2 regions of the Stenotrophomonas sp. Steno-C17 genome follow, and region 2 is predicted to be linked to the other one. Evidence: riboswitches for the same ligand, from Rfam matches in the RefSeq annotation. Region 2 holds a riboswitch; the other holds the start of a gene.
The links. Region 2 has a riboswitch for thiamine pyrophosphate ahead of thiC (phosphomethylpyrimidine synthase ThiC). Riboswitches for the same ligand answer to the same signal wherever they lie in the genome.
Positions count from the first base shown of each region.

Region 1 (9,306 bases), on a different contig from region 2:
CGGTTACGGTTCCATCCAGACCGCCATCGCCACCGGCACCTTCGGCGTGGTGCGTGATGGCCACGGCAACCCGATCGACATGCGCCCGCGCATCATGGGCCAGATCGGCAGCGACATCGAAGCGCTGACCGGCCACACCCGTGCGGAAATGCGCACGATGAACGACAAGGACCTGGCCAGCACCTTCGCCCAGTACTACGACCGCAAGTACGACGGCATCAGCATTCCGGAAAAGAACATCGCCGCGATCAGCGCCGATGCGCCGGCGCGCAGTGCACCGGTGCAGGCTGCTGCGGGCCCGACCCAGAGCGTGCCGGCGCCCACCGCCGCCACCGTGTCGGCTGCAGCCGCTGCCAACCAGGACAAGCCGGGCATCGCCCTGACCGCCGCTTACGATGCTGGCGTGAAGTACGACGATGTGAAGTACGCGATCAACATCGCGTCCAGCCAGTACTACCGTGGCAACGGCATTACCGGCAAGAATGTGGACCAGGGCTACGTGGACTGCTCCGGCTGGGTCGGCACGATGCTGAACAAGACCCAGGACGAGATCAACCAGAAGGCCGGCCACGCCGTCTATGGCGATGCCGACAAGATCAAGCTGGGCTTCGCCGGTTCCGGCGGCATCGTGCAGCAGGCCTACAAGGATTCGGGCGTGCTGCTGCAGCGCGACGACATCCTGAAGCCGGGCGCGCTGCAGGAAGGCATGGTGATCGGCCTGGATACGGCCAAGACCAAGCACGAGCACTGGAACGGCATCGACCACATCGTGATGGTGGTGCGCGATCCCAACACCGACAAGCTGCTGATCAGCCAGTCCACCGGCAAGCTGGGCGTGCACACCATGCCGGTGGAGGACTACCTGAAGCAGGTGGAAAACCATCCGAACTGGAAGCTGTTCGCCTCCGACCCACTGCACAAGGCGCGCGACCTGCTGGAAAACCGCAGCCAGACCCAGCAGCACGAACAGGGCAAGGACGTGCCCGCGCAGACCACCGCCAGCGCCCCGCGCAGCGAGATCCATCGCAATGGCGACCACAGCGAAGGCGTGCGCAAGGCGCAGGAACAGCTGGGCCACCTGGGCTACGTGGGCGCCGACGGCAAGCCGCTGTTCGAGGACGGCAAGTTCGGCCGCAACACCGAAGCAGCGGTGCGCCAGTTCCAGAAGGACAACGGCCTGGCCACGGACGGCATCATCGGTCCGAAGACGCTCGATGCCATCCACGATGCGCGCGAACGTCCGCTGCTGAACGACGAACGCCACCCGCGCAACCCGATGTACAACCAGGCCGTGCACGGTCTGGAGCAGTTGCCGCCGGGTACGTTCAAGGATCGCCACGCGCTGGAAGCCACCGCCGCCACGCTCACCCGCGACGCCCACGCCGCCGGCCTGCAGCGCATCGATTCGGTGGTGCCCAGCATGAACGGTGAGCGTCTGTTCGCCGTGCAGGGCGCGATGGGCGACCCGGCTGCGGTGCGCGCCTCGGTCGATGCCAAGGCGGCCAGCGAACAGAGCGTGGCCCTGAGCAGCGGCGCGGTGCAGGGCGCACCGAACGTGCTGCAGCAGCAGGACGATCAGCAGCAGGAACAGGTGCGCCAGAACCAGCGCGCGATGGGGCACTGAGGCCAGCGTTGCCGGCTGTGGGTCAGGGCCCTTTCCTGCGGAAAGGGATCTGACCCTGGGGTCGGATCCCGTCCGCAGGACGGGCTCCGACCCTTCTGTTCAGCGTTGTCCTTTCAGGCGGGCTTCATGGCGCATGACGCTAGATGAATGCGCACGCCGACCGGGTGGCCCACGCAATGTTCCGGCAATGTCCGAAGCCCAGCGTGGTACCTGCGGCAGCCACGGCGCCCCGGCGCCTTCCCTGCCCCGCGTGGCATGCCCCCAACTGGAGACCCGAACATGCTCAATACGTCCTCACTCAGCTTCCGCAGCCTCGGCCTCGCCCTGGCGCTGCTGGCCGGCCTGGCCGTGGTTGGCGATGCCAGCGCGCTGTCGCGCAAGGACAAGCGCACCGTGGTCGGTGCCGTGGTGGGCGGCGTGGCCGGTCACCTGATCTCCAACGGCGACCCCACCGCCACCGTCGGCGGTGCCGTGGCCGGTGGTGCGATCGGCAACCTGACCACCAAGGACCGCCACGACGACCGTCGTTACGACCGCCGCTATGACCGCCGTCATGGCTACGACCGCGGCCACGACCGCCGTTACTACCGCCACGATGATCGCCGCTATCGCCACGACCGCGGTCGCCACCGCGGCTGGTAAGTACCACCGGCAATACCCGGAACGCCGGCCGCACTGACGGCCGCCGTTCTGCTGTTCAGCGCACGTGGTCCAGGAACTGCCGGTGGCGTGCGTACTGGTCCAGCACATCGTGGATCAGCTGCACCCGGGTCCAGCCCATCACGTCGTAGTCCTGCCCGCCCTCGCGCAGGTACACCTCGGCGCGGAAGTAACGCCCGGCCTTCGCCGCACGGCGCGGGTCCTGCAGGGTGAAGCTGGGCGGCTCGTACGGCTGCGGCCGCACCGAGTAGAAGAAGTCCATTTCCTGGCCATGGCCCACCTGCAGCCACGCGCGGCCGTCCTCGCCCAGGGTCACTTCGACCTCCAGTTCCTGCCGGCGCAGTTCACCGGCCACATCCTGCAGGGCCGGCATCACCTGCTGGTCGATGAAGCGCAGCACCTCGGCCTGCACCGGGTTGTGCGCCAGCAGACGCAGGCGTGCCCGCCAGTCGTCACTGGTGCCCGGCAGGATGCGTGCGTCGCGGATGATCGAGCGCTTGGTGGCATCCAGGCGCATCGCCTTCAGCAGCCCCCAGCACATCAGGATCATCACCAGGGTGAAGGGGAACGCGCTGGCGATCGTCGCCGCCTGCAGCGATTCCAGGCCACCGGCAAACAGCAGCGCCACCGCCAGCGCGCCCACCAGCAACGCCCAGAAGATGCGCTGCCACAGCGGTGATTCCTCCTCGCCCCTGGAGGTGAGCATGTCGATCACCAGTGCTCCCGAATCGGCCGAGGTGACGAAGAACAACCCCACCAGCAGCACCGCCAGGCACGAGGTTGCCAGCGTCCACGGCAGGTGGCGCAGGAACTCGAACAGGGCCATGGAACTGTCTGCAGAAACCGTCTGCACCAGCTCCTGTACGCCCTCGGTGCGCACCATGAACAACGCGGTGTTGCCGTAGATGGTCATCCACAGGAAGGTGAAGCCCAGCGGCACCAGCAGCACGCCCACCACGAATTCGCGCACGGTGCGGCCACGCGAGATGCGCGCGATGAACATGCCCACAAACGGCGACCAGGCGATCCACCAGCCCCAGTAGAACAGGGTCCAGCCACCCAGCCAGCCGGTGGGCTCGTAGGCGTACAGGTTGAAGGTCATCGAGAACAGCTGCGACACGTACATGCCGGTGTTCTGCACCAGCACCTGCAACAGGTGCACGGTGGGCCCGCAGACCAGCACGAAGGCCAGCAGCGCGGCGGCCAGGATCATGTTCAATTCCGACAACCTGCGCACGCCGCTGTCCAGGCCAGCCACCACCGAACCGGTCGCCACCAGGGTGATCACCGCGATCAGCACCACCTGCACCAGCGTGCTCACTTCCAGCCCGAACAGGTAATTCAGGCCGGAGTTGATCTGCATCACGCCCAGCCCCAGCGAGGTGGCCAGGCCGAAGATGGTGCCCAGCGCGGCGAAGGTATCCACGGTGTGGCCGATCGGCCCGTGGATTCGTTCACCGATGAGCGGATACAGCGCCGAGCGCACGCGCAGCGGCAGGTTGTGGCGGAAGCCGAAGTACGCCAGGGCCAGCGCCACCACCGCGTAGATCGCCCAGGCATGCACGCCCCAGTGGAAGAAGGTGATGCGCATGGCCTGGCGCGCCGCTGCGGCCGATTCCGGCGTGCCGGTGGGCGGCGTGGCGTAATGCATGATGGGTTCGGCCACGCCGAAGAACATCAAACCGATGCCCATGCCGGCGGCGAACAGCATCGCGAACCACGAGGCATAGCTGTAATCGGGGCGGCTGTGGTCCGGGCCCAGTTTGATGCGGCCATAGCCGCTGACGGCCACGCCCACCACGAACACCAGGAAGCCGGCCACGGCCAGGATGGTGAACCAGCCGGCATCGTTGGCGGTCCAGTTCTTGGCGGCGGTGAACCAGCGCGTGGCCAGGTCCGGCGCGAAGATGGCCAGGGCCAGCAGGGCGATGACGATCGCCGCCGTGGGAATGAATACCTGCGGCAGGATGCGCTGCCTGACGGGGGTGGGGTGCGGAGCGGAGCTCGGCATGTCGTCCTCCGTGAACGGAATTGCGTGGAAGGAATACGCGGCGGACCGCGATGAAGGGCGTCCTAGAAGTAGAAACCGATATTGAGGTTCAGGCGGGAGTGCCAGCGTGAGGGCCCGTGCGGGTCCAGGCCGATGCCATCGCCGCCGGCGAACCACATGTTCTTTCCGGCGATCCAGTCGATGTAGGTCAGCATGCTGCCCTTGCCCAGGCTGCAGCCGATGACGTTCTGCCACGACGAGCGCATGCCGGGCTGGCGCTGCAGCGGGCGGGTCATGCTCAGGTTGTTGTAGCAGGTAATGTCATCCAGCCACCGCTGTTCGCCGAACGAATAGGCCACGTTCATGCTGGGCACATCGGCCTTGCGGGCAATGTCGAATGGCGCCTGGAACGCCGACAAGGCGATGGTCGCGCCGGGAACCCCGTAGTGGTAGCGCGCCCACTGCAGCTGCGTGGTCCAGCCATCGCGCGCCCATTGCGCATGCACGGCCATGCCGTGGTGGTCATGATGGCGGCGCGTTTCCACGTTCTGCACCGAACCGCTGAACGCCGAGGCTCCCAGCAGCAGGGTTCCGCCGTGCCACTCACGGTCGTGTTCATAGCGCAGGTTCACCCGATCGCGCTCGCGATAGGGACGCTCCGGGGTGCGCGCTACATCGAACGAATAGCGGTCGTAGCGCGCCGCGTCGCCGTACTCATCACCGGCAAACCAGCCGACATGCCAGAGATGGTGGCCGCTGCGATGCTGCAGCACCAGGCCGGGATCGTAGTCATCCTCGATGCCCAGGTAGTAGCCGGCGCCGAACCAGAAGCTCTGCGATACCGTGGGCAGCAGGCCGAACGGCACCTGCTGGATACCCGCACGCAAATCGGTGTCTTCGTTGAACTGCCAGCCCGCATAGGCGTGGTGGACCGCATCGAAGCCGTCATACCAGCGGTACTGCGCCGAGAAGAACAGCGGCCCGGCACCGGCATCGATGTCGGCACGCAGCAGTTCCAGCTGCAGGCCGCTGGTGGGGCCGTAGTCCAACCACCCATAGTTGAAGCGGACGGCGCCGCCTGCGTCGAACCACGGTTCCGCATCGGGATCGTGGGGCTGTGCCAGCGTCGGGCCGGCCGAGGCACACGCCAGTGCGCCTAGAAAAATCGGGAAAAAACATCGCACGGGTATGTTCCGGTGCCTCCCTGTTTCTGGAACGGAAGCCTGCCAGTGTAACCGGCACGTTATGGTGCCCTCTTCACCGGGCCAGCGCAGGAACGCGATGCGGGCGCTACCATGAGCGCGCTGTGCTGCTGCCCACCCGATCTGCGAACGCGCCACCATGACCGATACTTCCCACCGCGTGCAGGGCCTGAACAACGATGAGGTCGCGGCCGACTGGCCGGCGATTTCCGCGCAGGACCTGGCCTGGTTGGGGCAGCGCTACACGCAGCTGGGCAGCACGGCCACGCTGCAATGGCACAGCCCGCGTCCGCTGTCGGCGGCGGCGATCGCCCGTGGCGAACACGGCGCCGTCTTCATCAAACGCCACCACCACAGCGTGCGCAGCGCCGCCGTGCTGCAGGAAGAACACCGTTTCATTGCCCACTTGGCGGCGCGCGAGGTACCGGTGGTGCAGGTGCTTGCTGCAGACGACGGGCAGACCGCGCTGGAGCACGGGCGCTGGACCTATGAACTGCACGCGGTGGGCGCCGGCTCGGACCTCTATCGCGATGCGCCCTCGTGGACCCTGCTGACCGACATCGCACAGGCGCAGGAAGCCGGCCGCATGCTGGCCCGGCTGCACCGTGCCGCAGCCGATTACCACGCGCCACAGCGCGGTACCCATATCCTGGTGGCACGCGACGATCTGATCCGCGCCCACGATCCCATCGCCGCGCTGCAGGCCAGCCTGCCCGATCGCCCCGGCTTGGCCCGCTACCTGGCGCGCATTCCCTGGCAGGCGCAGCTGCGCGAGCACGTGCTGCCCTGGCATGCCGGCCTGGCCGAGAAGCTGCAGCACGAACCGCGGCTGTGGGCGCACAACGACTGGCACGTCTCCAACCTGCTGTGGAACAGCGACGGGCAGATCGCCACCGTGCTGGATTTCGGCCTGGCCTCGCCCACCAGCGCACTGTTCGACCTGGCCACGGCCATCGAGCGCAATGCGGTGGCCTGGCTGGAACTGCAACGCGGCGCCGACGCGGTGCGCAGCGATATCGCCCTGGCCCTGCTGGCCGGCTACCGCCAAGTGCTGCCGCTGTCGGCCGAGCGCGTGCATCTGCTGGCCGACCTGCTGCCGATGGTGCATTTCGACTTCGCACTGTCCGAAGTGGAGTACTTCGAAGGCATCACCGGCTCCACCGCCAATGCCGACGTGGCCTGGCAGCCGTTCATGCTCGGCCACCCGGCCTGGTTCCACAGCGCGGCCGGACAGGGCCTGCTGCAGGCGTTGCACGCCGCTGCATAGCGGCCTACAGCCCTGGGGTCAGAGCCCTTTCCTGCGGAATAGGATCTGACCCTTCCATACGCCGCCCCGGGGTCGGATCCCTTTCCACGGGAAAGGGCTCTGACCCCCTGCCCCGTGCCCGGGCTCGCAAATCCGTACGGTTTGTAGTGAAATGGTCACCTGAAGCGGGGGTGCCTGGATCTGCCAGGCTGAGAGAGTCCCTTGGAACCTGATCCGGTTTGCACCGGCGTAGGGAGCTTTGAGCAGCGGTTGCACCCCCGTTCCCTGGGCCGGTGCGTCCGCGCGCCGTCGCTTCGTCTCCCTTGCTGTCAGAAGACGAACCGAATGAACCGCTGCCTGCGCCCCACCCTGCTCGCTCTGGCCCTGTGTGCCGCCCTGCCGCTGCATGCCAGCGAGGCCGCCACCGATGCCGCCTACACCTCCGATCGCTCGCCCACCGATCTGGCCGCCGTGCGCGTGCAGGCCGGCAAACCTGCTTCTGCCAGTTCGCGCGCCAATGCCTTCGGCGGTGGCAGCTGGAAGGACACCCCGGCATCGGTGAACGTGCTCGACCGCAGCTACCTGGAACAACGCCAGGTGCGTTCGCTGTCCGAGCTGGCCAGCAACGATGCGTCGCTGGGCGATGCCTATGCACCGGTGGGCTACTACCAGAACGTGGCCATTCGTGGCTTCGCGCTGGATGCGGCCACCGGCTACCGCTTCAACGGCCTGTCGATGGCCGGCGAACAGCGGCTGGCGCTGGAGAACGTGGAATCGGTGGAAATCCTGAAGGGCGAAGCCGGCCTGGCCGCCGGCGTGATGGCCCCCGGCGGCATCATCAACTACGTGGGCAAGCGCCCGGCCGAAGTGCGCACGGTCACCCTGGGCACCGATTCGGAAGGCTCCCGCTACGCCGCCGTGGACGTGGGCCACTGGCTGACCCCGCGCTTCGGCGTGCGCTTCAACGCCGCCTGGGACGCCAGCGAGTCGTACATCGAGCACCTCGATGGCCGCCGCAACTTCTATTCGCTGGCCGCCGACTGGCTGATCGGTGAGCGCGGCAAGCTGGAAGTGGACGCCAACTACCAGACCAGTTCGCAGCGCTCGGCATCGGGCTACCAGCTGCTGGGTGCCAGCGAGCTGCCGCGCGGCGTGGACCGCGACCACCTGCTGGGCTACCAGCCGTGGCAGATGCCGGTGGGCATTGCCAGCACCAACATCACCGTGCAGCACACCTACGACTTCAGCAGCGCCTGGCAGTCGCGCGTGGCGCTGGGCCACAGCCGCACGGTGATCGATGACAACGTGGCCTTCGCCTACGGCTGCTACTACGCCGCGCAGTGCGCCGACGGCAGCGTGCCAGGCAACTACTTCGCGCCCAACGGCGACTACGACGTCTACGATTACCGCAGCCCCGACGACACCCGCCGCAACCAGCAGGCCCGTGCCGAACTGCGCGGCCGCTTCAGCACCGGCAGCGTGGGCCACGAGCTGAGCCTGGGCGGCGAGACCTACCGCCGCACCGTGGACCGCCGCCCCAGCGTGAACGAGTACGTGGGCACCACCAACTACCACGACGGCCAGGTACCGGTGTTCGATCCTTCGCCGTTGCAGCCGGGCCCGTCCGCACGCCGCCTGGACAGCCGCCAGAACGCGTTCTTCGCGCTGGACCGGCTCAGCTTCGGCGACGATTGGCAGTGGCTGGCCGGTGGCCGCTACGTGCGCCTGGACGAACGCGCCTACGACAAGCGCGGCAACCCGCAGCGGCACAGCCGCCTGTCGCGCTTCCTGCCGCAGACCGCACTGGTGTGGAAAGCCACCGACCAGCTGAACGCCTACGCCAGCTACGTGCGCGGCATTTCGCTGGGGCAGGAAGCGCCGTTCTGGACCAGCAACGCCGACACCTTCCTGCCGGCGGTGGAATCGCGCCAGCTGGAAGCGGGGGTGAAGTACGCGCCGAACGAGGCGCTGAGCGTGGGCGCGGCGGTGTTCCGCATCAGCCAGCCCTACCAGTACGCCAAGCCGGACGACAGCGATGTGGGCTTCACCTTCGTGCAGGAAGGCCAGCAGACCCACACCGGGCTGGAGCTGACCGCCAACGGCCAGCTGACCGATGCGCTGCAGGTGGTGGCCAGCGCCAGCGTGCTGCGCGCCCGCGCACGGGATGCCGGTACGCCCGCCTATGAAGGCCACCAGCTGGTGAACGTGCCGAAGGTGCGCGCCAGCGTGCACCTGGCCTACGCACTGCCGTTCGTGCAGGGCCTGCAGGTGACCGGGGGCTGGCGCTATGCATCGGCCAACGTGGCGCGTGCCGATGGCGCGGTGCGTGCACCGGACTATTCGGTGTTCGACGCCGGCCTGCGCTTCCAGCACCGCCTGCACGAACGTGCGGTGACCTGGAACCTGTCGGTGGACAACGTGTTCAACCGCTTCTACTGGCGTGACACCGGCAGCAGCGCCGGTGATTACTACCTGTTCCCCGGTGCGCCGCGACAGGCCCGCCTGTCGGTGTCGTTCGCGCTGTGAACGGAGCCGTGCTCGAGTGGACCGCCGCGCTGTGCAGCGTGCTGGGCGTCTGGCTGAT
Region 1 covers NZ_JBWJPD010000017.1:57,070-66,375, reverse strand. Annotated here, with positions in the region: gene AC06FA_RS15195 (XVIPCD domain-containing protein) at 1-1,624, shown strand, start outside; gene AC06FA_RS15190 (glycine zipper 2TM domain-containing protein) at 1,904-2,266, shown strand; gene AC06FA_RS15185 (BCCT family transporter) at 2,322-4,295, opposite strand; gene AC06FA_RS15180 (hypothetical protein) at 4,358-5,458, opposite strand; gene AC06FA_RS15175 (phosphotransferase enzyme family protein) at 5,616-6,743, shown strand; TPP riboswitch at 6,900-6,995, shown strand; gene AC06FA_RS15170 (TonB-dependent receptor) at 7,068-9,248, shown strand; gene pnuC (nicotinamide riboside transporter PnuC) at 9,257-9,306, shown strand, end outside.
Region 1: another riboswitch for thiamine pyrophosphate. It lies ahead of AC06FA_RS15170 (TonB-dependent receptor); the one in region 2 lies ahead of thiC (phosphomethylpyrimidine synthase ThiC).

Region 2 (9,306 bases):
TCCTTGAAGGTGGTCTGGATCAGGTTGGCGCGTGCGCCGCCCAGGCCGGCCGCATAGGCCTGCGCGTGCTGCGCCGCCTGGCCGCTGACGTCCTGGTAGACCGCCCAGATGCACGGCACGCCACGACCGATCTCGTATTCGCGGCGGACCAGCGCGCCCGGGCCCTTCGGTGCCACCAGCACCACGTCCAGGTCGGCGCGCGGTTCGATCATGCCGTAGTGCACGTTCAGGCCGTGGGCGAACAACAGGCAGGCGCCCTGTTTCATGTTCGGCGCCAGCACCTCGTTGTAGAGCTTCTTCTGCACCATGTCCGGGGTCAGTACGGCCACCAGGTCGGCATCCTTCACGGCGTCAGCCGGGGCCACCACGGTGAAGCCATCGGCCTGTGCCTTGGCTTCGGTCGGGCCGCCCGGGCGCAGGCCTACCACCACGTCGAAGCCGGATTCACGCAGGTTCAGCGCGTGGGCGCGGCCCTGGCTGCCGTAACCGACGACGGCGATCTTGGTCTGGGGCAGGGAGTTGGTGCTCATGGGGGAGGTTCCTTGGCTGGGAAGAAAAAAGACGGCCGGCAGTCGAAGCGACGTACCGGCCGGTCAGGGGAAAGCGGGGGAGGAGGCGCCGCGCATCGCACGGGCACAGCCACCACGGCAGGGCGTGGTGCAGCAGGTCCGGGTTTTGCGGGAGGCGGTGTGCATGGTCGTGGCTGGATGGTTGAGTGGTTGCGTGTGAAACCAGGTCCTGAAATGAAAAAACCCGCACCAGGGTGGGTGCGGGTTTCTGATCGAGTTCCGGTGTGTCTGTTGCTTACACGCTGGCTCGTCCCGCACCTGTGGGCTGGCTAATAAGTACGAGCACGAGAAGCGAACGCAGCGATGCGGCGCCGGAATCGGCGGCTTCAGTGGCGGTTCGCAGGGGCGGGTGGCGTTGCAGCATGGGATCGAGAGAAACATAGCCATTTCCGCGGTGTCAACCCTGGCAACGGGTTTTTCATCGGTTTCGCCTGTATCTGGCGCAAAGGCTTGTGGCGCAAGGATGGTTGCCGCTGAAAGTGTTTCGGTGAACCGGAATTCACTCTTTTCAGCGGGTTTTTTGCGCGGATTTGCCGGTGATTCCGCCCTGGATTTACCGACGCCCGCAGCCGTGCACGCATCCCGCTCTGGTAGGTGCGGACCTTGGTCCGCACTGGATTCCCCGAAGCCAGCCAAGGTCCGCACCCACCGAAGCGCTGCCGCCATGACCTCTGCCCGATACCGCGCGCGCCCCACAGCGGCGAAGATCAGGTCACCACCCTTCCATCGGAACCCAACCGTGTCCCGACGCCTTGCCCGCTCCCTGCTTGCCGCTGCCGTGCTGGCCGCAGTCCCCGCCCTGTCCAGTGCCGCCGACCGCATCACCGGCCAGACCTTCGCCACCCGCTCCGAAGTCATCGCCCCGCATGCCATGGCCGCCACCTCGCAGCCGCTGGCGACCCAGATCGCGCTGGACGTGATGAAGGCAGGCGGTTCGGCGGTCGATGCCGCCATTGCCGCCAATGCGGCGCTGGGTCTGATGGAGCCCACCGGCAACGGCATCGGCGGCGACCTGTTCGCCATCGTGTGGGATCCGAAGACGCAGAAGCTGTACGGCTACAACGGCTCGGGGCGTTCGCCGAAGTCGCTCACCCTGGCCGAGTTCCAGCGCCGTGGCCTGAAGGAGATTCCGGCCACCGGTCCGCTGCCGGTATCGGTACCCGGCGCGGTGGACGGCTGGTTCGCGCTGCACGACCGCTTTGGCCGCAAGCCGATGGCCGACAACCTGGCCCCGGCCATCCGGTATGCGCGCGAGGGCCATCCGGTGGCTGAAGTGATTGCCTACTACTGGGATCGTTCGGTGCCGCGCCTGTCGAAATATCCCGGCTTCAGCGAACAGTTCACCATCGACGGCCATGCCCCGCGCAAGGGCCAGATGTGGAAGAACCCGAACCTGGCCGACACCCTGCAGAAAATCGCCGATGGTGGCCGCGATGCGTTCTACAAGGGCGACGTGGCCCGCGCCATCGGGGATTATTTCAAGGCCAATGGCGGTTATCTCAGTTACCAGGACATGGCCGACCACCACGGTGAATGGGTCGAGCCGGTCAGCAGCAACTACCGGGGCTATGACGTGTGGGAACTGCCGCCGAACAGCCAGGGCATTGCCGCGCTGCAGATCCTCAACGTGCTGGAAGGCTACGACTTCTCGAAGATCGCGTTCGGTTCGCCCGAGCACGTGCACCTGTTCGTGGAAGCCAAGAAGCTGGCCTTCGCCGATCGCGCGCGCTTCTATGCCGACATGGCCTTCCAGCCGGCACCGGTGCAGAAACTGATTTCCAAGGAATACGCCGCGCAGCGCCGCGCGCTGATCTCGATGGACAAGGCGCTGAAGGAAGTGCAGCCGGGTACGCCGAAACAGCTCGAACAGGGCGACACGATCTACATGACCGTGGCCGACAGCGACGGCATGATGGTCTCGCTCATCCAGTCCAACTACCGCGGCATGGGCAGCGGCATGGCGCCACCGGGGCTGGGTTTCATCCTGCAGGACCGCGGCGAGATGTTCGTGCTGCAGAAGAACCATCCCAACGGCTACGCACCGGGCAAGCGCCCGTTCCAGACCATCATTCCGGCCTTCATCACCAAGGACGGCAAGCCGTATGCCAGCTTCGGCGTGATGGGCGGTGCGATGCAGCCGCAGGGCCATGCGCAGATCGTGATGAACCTGGTCGACTTCGGCATGAACCTGCAGGAAGCCGGCGATGCGCCGCGCATCCAGCATGAAGGGTCGACCGAGCCGACCGGCCAGGCCACCGCCATGAGCGATGGCGGCGAAGTGAACCTGGAAACCGGCTTCCCCTACGAGACCGTGCGCGCCCTGATGCGCAAGGGCCACCGCGTGGTGTTTGCCGATGGCCCGTATGGTGGCTACCAGGCCATCCTGCGCGATCCGGAAAGCGGTGTGTACTTCGGTGCGTCGGAAAGCCGCAAGGATGGCCAGGCCGCCGGTTACTGACCCGGCCTGTGCTCTAATACGCAGCAAGAAGCGGGGGTACCGCGGCCAGTGGCCACGGTTGAGACAGTCCCTTGGAACCTGATCCGGTTCATACCGGCGTAGGGAAGCTTTGCAGTGCAGCCGTGCCCGGAGTCCGCCCAAGGACCGTCCGGGCGCGGTGCGCAGTGCGCCGCCGCTTCGTCCCTGACCTTCCTGGACGATGCCCGATGAACGCACAGCCCTCCGATCTGCAGCAGCAGGCCCAGCAACTTTCCGCGTCAGTTACCCGGCCCATCGCCGGTTCGCGCAAGATCCACGTGCCCGGTTCGCGCCCCGACCTTCGCGTGCCCATGCGCGAGATCGCGCTGACCCGCACGCCCACCCTGTTCGGTGGCGAGGAAAATGCGCCGCTGACCGTGTACGACACCTCCGGTCCGTACACCGATCCGCAGGCGACCATCGACCTGACCACGGGCCTGCCGGCGCTGCGCCGTGGCTGGATCGAAGAACGTGCCGACACCGAAGCGCTCGATGCGCTCAGCTCGCGCTTCGGCCGCGAACGCGAGCACGACCCGAAGCTGGACGCGGTGCGCTTCCCCGCGCGCAGCCTGCCGCGGCGCGCGAAGGCCGGGGCCAACGTGACCCAGATGCACTACGCGCGGCGCGGCATCATCACCCCGGAAATGGAGTTCGTGGCGATCCGCGAGAACCAGCGGCTGCAGGATATCCGTGACGCCAGCCTGCTGCAGCAGCACGCCGGTGAATCCTTCGGCGCGTCCATTCCGAAGATCATCACGCCTGAATTCGTGCGTGATGAAATCGCTCGTGGCCGCGCGGTACTGCCCAACAACATCAATCACCCCGAAAGCGAGCCGATGATCATCGGTCGCAACTTCCTGACCAAGATCAACGCCAACATCGGCAACAGTGCGGTGTCCTCCGGCATCGCCGAAGAGGTGGAGAAGCTGGTCTGGGCGATCCGCTGGGGCGGCGATACGGTGATGGATCTTTCCACCGGCAAGCACATCCACGAAACGCGGGAATGGATCATCCGCAATTCGCCGGTGGCCATCGGTACGGTGCCGATCTACCAGGCGCTGGAGAAGGTCGACGGTCGCGCCGAGGCGCTGACCTGGGAGATTTTCCGCGACACGCTGATCGAACAGGCCGAGCAGGGCGTGGACTACTTCACCATCCATGCCGGCGTACTGCTGCGCTATGTTCCGCTCACCGCCAAGCGGGTGACCGGCATCGTCAGCCGCGGTGGCTCGATCATGGCCAAGTGGTGCCTGGCCCACCACAAGGAGAATTTCCTCTACACGCACTTCGAAGACATCTGCGAGATCATGAAGGCCTACGACGTGACCTTCTCGCTGGGTGATGGCCTGCGCCCGGGCTGCATTGCCGATGCCAACGATGCCGCGCAGTTCGGCGAACTGGAAACGCTGGGCGAGTTGACGAAGATCGCGTGGAAGCACGATGTGCAGACCATGATCGAAGGCCCCGGCCATGTGCCGATGCAGTTGATCAAGGAGAACATGGACAAGCAGCTGCGCGAGTGTGGCGAAGCGCCGTTCTACACGCTCGGCCCGCTGACCACCGATATCGCGCCGGGCTACGACCACATCACCAGTGCCATCGGTGCGGCGATGATCGGTTGGTTCGGCACCGCCATGCTCTGCTATGTCACGCCCAAGGAGCACTTGGGCCTGCCCAACCGCCAGGATGTGCGCGACGGCATCATGGCCTACCGCATCGCCGCACATGCGGCCGACCTGGCCAAGGGCCACCCGGGTGCGCAGGTGCGTGACAACGCGCTCAGCAAGGCGCGCTTCGAATTCCGCTGGGAAGACCAGTTCCACCTGGGCCTGGATCCGGAAAAGGCCAAGGAATTCCACGACGAGACGTTGCCCAAGGATGCACACAAGCTGGCGCACTTCTGTTCGATGTGTGGCCCGCACTTCTGTTCGATGAAGATCACCCAGGACGTGCGCGAGTACGCCGAGAGCGGCATGCAGGAAAAATCGGCACAGTTCCGCGCGGCCGGTGCGCAGGTCTACCAGCAGGGCTGAGCGGGGAGCGCCGGGCCATGCCCGGCGGCTTCTCTCACGCGCGACCGGCTATGCTCGCGCCATCGCTCTGGGGAAGGACGCCATGCCCGTTGCTCTGACCACCCGCTGGCTGGCCATCGCGCGCCGCCACCCGTCGGCCTGGTTGTTGGCCGCGCAGTTGCTGGCGGTGCTGTTGTATCCGGCACTGGATGAAACCGCTGGCGGTCGCGCTGCGTTGGGCGTGTTCGGCATGGCGGTGCTGGGGCTGGCGTTGTGGGTGGTGCAGCGCAGTCCACTGGGCACGTGGCTGGCACTGGTGCTGGCCATTCCCTCGGTGGTGTTTTCCATCGCCGCCGCGCTGCTGGATCACCCGGGGCTGGCCATCACCGCGCAGCTGCTGGAAAGCCTGTTGTACTTCTACACCGCCGGCGCGCTGACGGCCTACATGCTGCAGGACCACAAGGTCACGCGCGATGAACTGTTCGCCGTTGGTGCTACGTTCACATTGCTGGCGTGGGGATTCGCGTTCGCATTCGCTGTATGCCAGCAGTGGTATCCGGGCAGTTTCCAGGGCACCGGCGGCGGCCTGCAGCGCACGTGGATGGAGTTGCTTTATCTGAGCTTCAGCTTGCTGTCCGGGGTCGGCCTGAGCGACGTGGTTCCGCTGCATCCACAGGCACGCGCACTGGTCATGCTGGAGCAGTTTTCCGGCGTTATGTACGTCGCTTTGGTGGTTTCGCGGCTGGTTGGACTGACCATGCTGCGGCGCTCCTGAAAATGAACGCCAGATAAAAATTTCGCGCCCCGAAGGGCGCGAATGGTGCTGCTTATTATCTGAATGCGTCGGCGAGAGAGAGCCTGATGTCCACCACGCGATAGGCGAGGTAACCTGCATAGGCTAGTATTCGCGCGCTTCGTTTTTTTTGCGGTATGCGCCGATGGTTTGTGCGGAATCTGGCTTTTGGATGTTGCAGGGAAGGAAGCACAACGCTGCCCCGTGGTATCTGCAACGTGTTTCAAGCTTCTAGCAACGAATGAACAGCAACGAAAGCCAGTCGCCAGAGTGTGACCGCGTTCGCGTAGGCGAATGCGTAGTGACGCTCTCTTCACGTGAAGTCGAGGTGCCCGGTGCGCGTCGTCCGCGACGCCTGACGCCGAAGGCGCTGGGCGTGCTGCGCGTGTTGCTGCGCCAGCCTGGGCGCGTGGTCACGCGTGAAGAGCTGTTCGCCGAAGTCTGGCCCGATACGCTGCCCACCAACGATGTGCTGACGCAGGCGGTGACCCAGTTGCGCAAGGCCTTCGCCATCGGCGAAGACAATGGCCAGGCGTACATCGAGACCATTGCCAAGACCGGTTATCGGCTGCTGGTGCCGGTGCAGGCGCTGCAGGACAGCGAAGGCCTGACGGAAACATCGGAAGCCTTGGACGACGCGGCCAGCGAGGACGTACCGCCGGCCGATGCACATGATGTACGTCGGCGCAGCCTGCGCCTGTGGCGTCGTCGCCTGCTGCTGGTGCTGGGCGTGGCCATGCTGGTCGCGCTGCTGGTGCTCACTGTGCTGCTGCTGCGCCGTCCGGCGCCGACCTCGCCGCTGGATGCGGTGGTGGAAGACGGCACGCGGGTGATCGGCAGTCCCGAGCGCCCCTATCGATTGATTACCGCCACCGCCGGTTTCGAGACCTATCCCACGCTGTCGCCCGATGGCTCGCAGGTCGCCTACGAAGGCGCCAACGATGACGGCACCACGGGCGGTGCGATCCGGGTGCAGACCTCGGGCAACGCGCCGGCCCGCCAGTTGGTACAGCCGCCGGCCGGTGCCAGCGACCGTTTCCCCAGCTGGTCCCCGGACGGTCGAGAGATCGCCTTCGCGCGGTTTGCCGCCGACGGCAGTTGCCAGGTGCTGATCGCCAGCGCCACCGGCGGTGCGCTGCGCCAGGCTACCCGCTGCGATGGCACCGAGCTGCTCAGTTTCGACTGGACCCCCGACGGACGCGGCCTGGTGTTCGGCAGCATGGTCGGCCGCTATGCGCACCGGGGCATCCGCGTGCTCGACCTGCCCAGCGGGCAGTGGCGGGCGCTGCAGTACCCGGCCGGCGAAGATGATTTCGACTACGCACCGCGCTATTCGCCCGATGGGCGCTGGCTGGTGTTCGCGCGCAACCCGCAGCTGGGCGACCTGTGGCGCATGCCGGCCAACGGCGGCACGCCCGAACAGCTGACCAACGAGGCCGCCGAGCTGCGTGGCTGGGCCTGGCTGGGCGATGGGCGGCATATCGTGTTTGGGCGGCGCGTGGACAGTGAGGCGCGCCTGTACTACCTGGACGTGGAGCGCCGCACGTTGCGCGACGCGGGCCTGGACGACGCGCAGTGGCCGGCGGTTTCGCGGCGTGGCGACATGCTCGCGTTCGTCCACCGCCGCGCCCAGTTCGGCATGTTCCGCACGCCGGTGCAGGGCGGTGCCGCGCAGCGCCTGTTCGCGTCCAGTGGCCGCGATGGCCAGCCGATGGTGGCGCCGGACGGCCGGCAGCTGGTGTTCAGTTCAGACCGCTCGGGAAGCTTCGCCCTGTGGTGGGCCGACATGCAGCGACCCGACTCGCTGCGGCCGATCGAAGGGTTGCGCCCGGAAGGCCGGCAGGCGCCGGACTGGTCGCCTGACAGCCGCCAGTTGCTGGTGGTGGGGCGGGACGAGCACGGCCAGGCGGTGGTGTATGAGATCGCCCCGCGCGATGAGCGCCTGCAGGTGCTGCCGGTGCCCGTGCAGCAACCGCTGCAGGCGCTGTACGGCGCAACGGCCGAGCAGGTGCTGGTGCTGGAACGCGATGCGCAGCAGCGGGTGCAGCTGAGCCTGTTCGATCGCAGTACCCAGCCGTGGCGCCGCCTGGCCAGTCTGGAGGGCGTCTCGCAGGCCCGTCTGGACCGCAGCAGCGGCCGGGTGTTGTTCACGCGGTTGGCCGCCAGTGGCTTGTGGTCGGTCAATCCCAGCCTGGACGCGGCCAGCGTGCAGCAGGTCAGCGACGCGTGGCCCAGCCGCTGGCGTTACCGCACCTGGGCCGTGGCCGGCAACGGGCGCATCGATTACCTGGGCAGCAGCGCGGCGTGTTCCACCACGCTGACCCGCGTGCAGGGTGGCACGCAGGAGCCGGAGCGCTGTCTGGACGCGCAGCGCCTGAGCGCAGGCAACGGGCTGAGCGCCAGTGCCGACGGCAGCGACCTGTATCTGGCCCTGGCCGTGTCCGACGGTGCCGACATCGGCGTCATGCGCCTGCCGGCAGCGCCGCCGCCGCTGTTCCCGGCCTTCTCCAGGTTGTTGATTTTCAACGACAAAGGTCCTTCGTAACTCTTTCGTGCCGACGTCGTAGCGATTTCGTAGCGATCTCGGCGGTTCTTCCTGACCGGCACGCACCTGATTTGGCAAAACGGTGGCCTGTACTTGGCAAATCCGTGGTGCTCCCATGCGTCAACTCTCGCTGGCCGATCGTGGCCAATCCGTCTCGCTGGACAAGGCTGTCGATGACGTGGCCCCGACCTGCCTGGGCGTTGCCCGGCTGGGCAGCCTGCAGACGGCCGGCAGCAGCTTCACCGTATGGATGCAGGTGCGCGGCACCTCGTGGGTGGAGGCGAAGGAAGGCCGCTTCCGGCTGCGCCAGGGCGAATGGATCGCGTTCGAGAAGGAATCGCGCCCGCTGGTGCAGGCCGGTCGCAACGGTCTGTGCGTGGGCCTGAACCTGAACGTCGAAGCGCTGCGCGCGCTGGCCGAAATGGCCGACTGCGGGCTGTATGCCGGCCGCGGGCAGATGAACCGCGGCGATGCGCGCGTGGCCCTGCGCCTGTGGCGTGATGCCCTGGCCAGCGGGCAGCCGGCGCAGTCGCTGCGTCCGCTGCTGCTGCACCTGGCAGGCCTGCAGCGCGGTCTGGCCGACAACGTGCAGCGTTGCCCGGGCCGCTCGCGCAGCCGCAAGCGCCAGGTGTTCGGTCGCATGCAGCGTGCGCGCCTGTACCTGGAAGGCAACAGCCACCGCGTGGTGCGCATCGGCGAACTGGCCGAACTGACCAACTTCTCCAGCTGGTATCTGTCCAAGACGTTCCAGAGCCTGTATGAAGAAAGCCCGCAGTCCCTTTCGGCGCGCCTGCGTCTGGAGCGTGCCGCCGATCTGCTGCGCGACACCGACATGATGGTCGGTGAAGTTGCTGCCGCCAGTGGATTCGACAACTGCTGCAGCTTCGCGCGCGCCTTCCGTGCCCGCTATG
Region 2 covers NZ_JBWJPD010000019.1:49,648-58,953, forward strand. Annotated here, with positions in the region: gene ilvC (ketol-acid reductoisomerase) at 1-530, opposite strand, end outside; gene ggt (gamma-glutamyltransferase) at 1,309-3,027, shown strand; TPP riboswitch at 3,050-3,150, shown strand; gene thiC (phosphomethylpyrimidine synthase ThiC) at 3,234-5,078, shown strand; gene AC06FA_RS16025 (ion channel) at 5,161-5,832, shown strand; gene AC06FA_RS16030 (winged helix-turn-helix domain-containing protein) at 6,092-8,395, shown strand; gene AC06FA_RS16035 (helix-turn-helix transcriptional regulator) at 8,511-9,306, shown strand, end outside.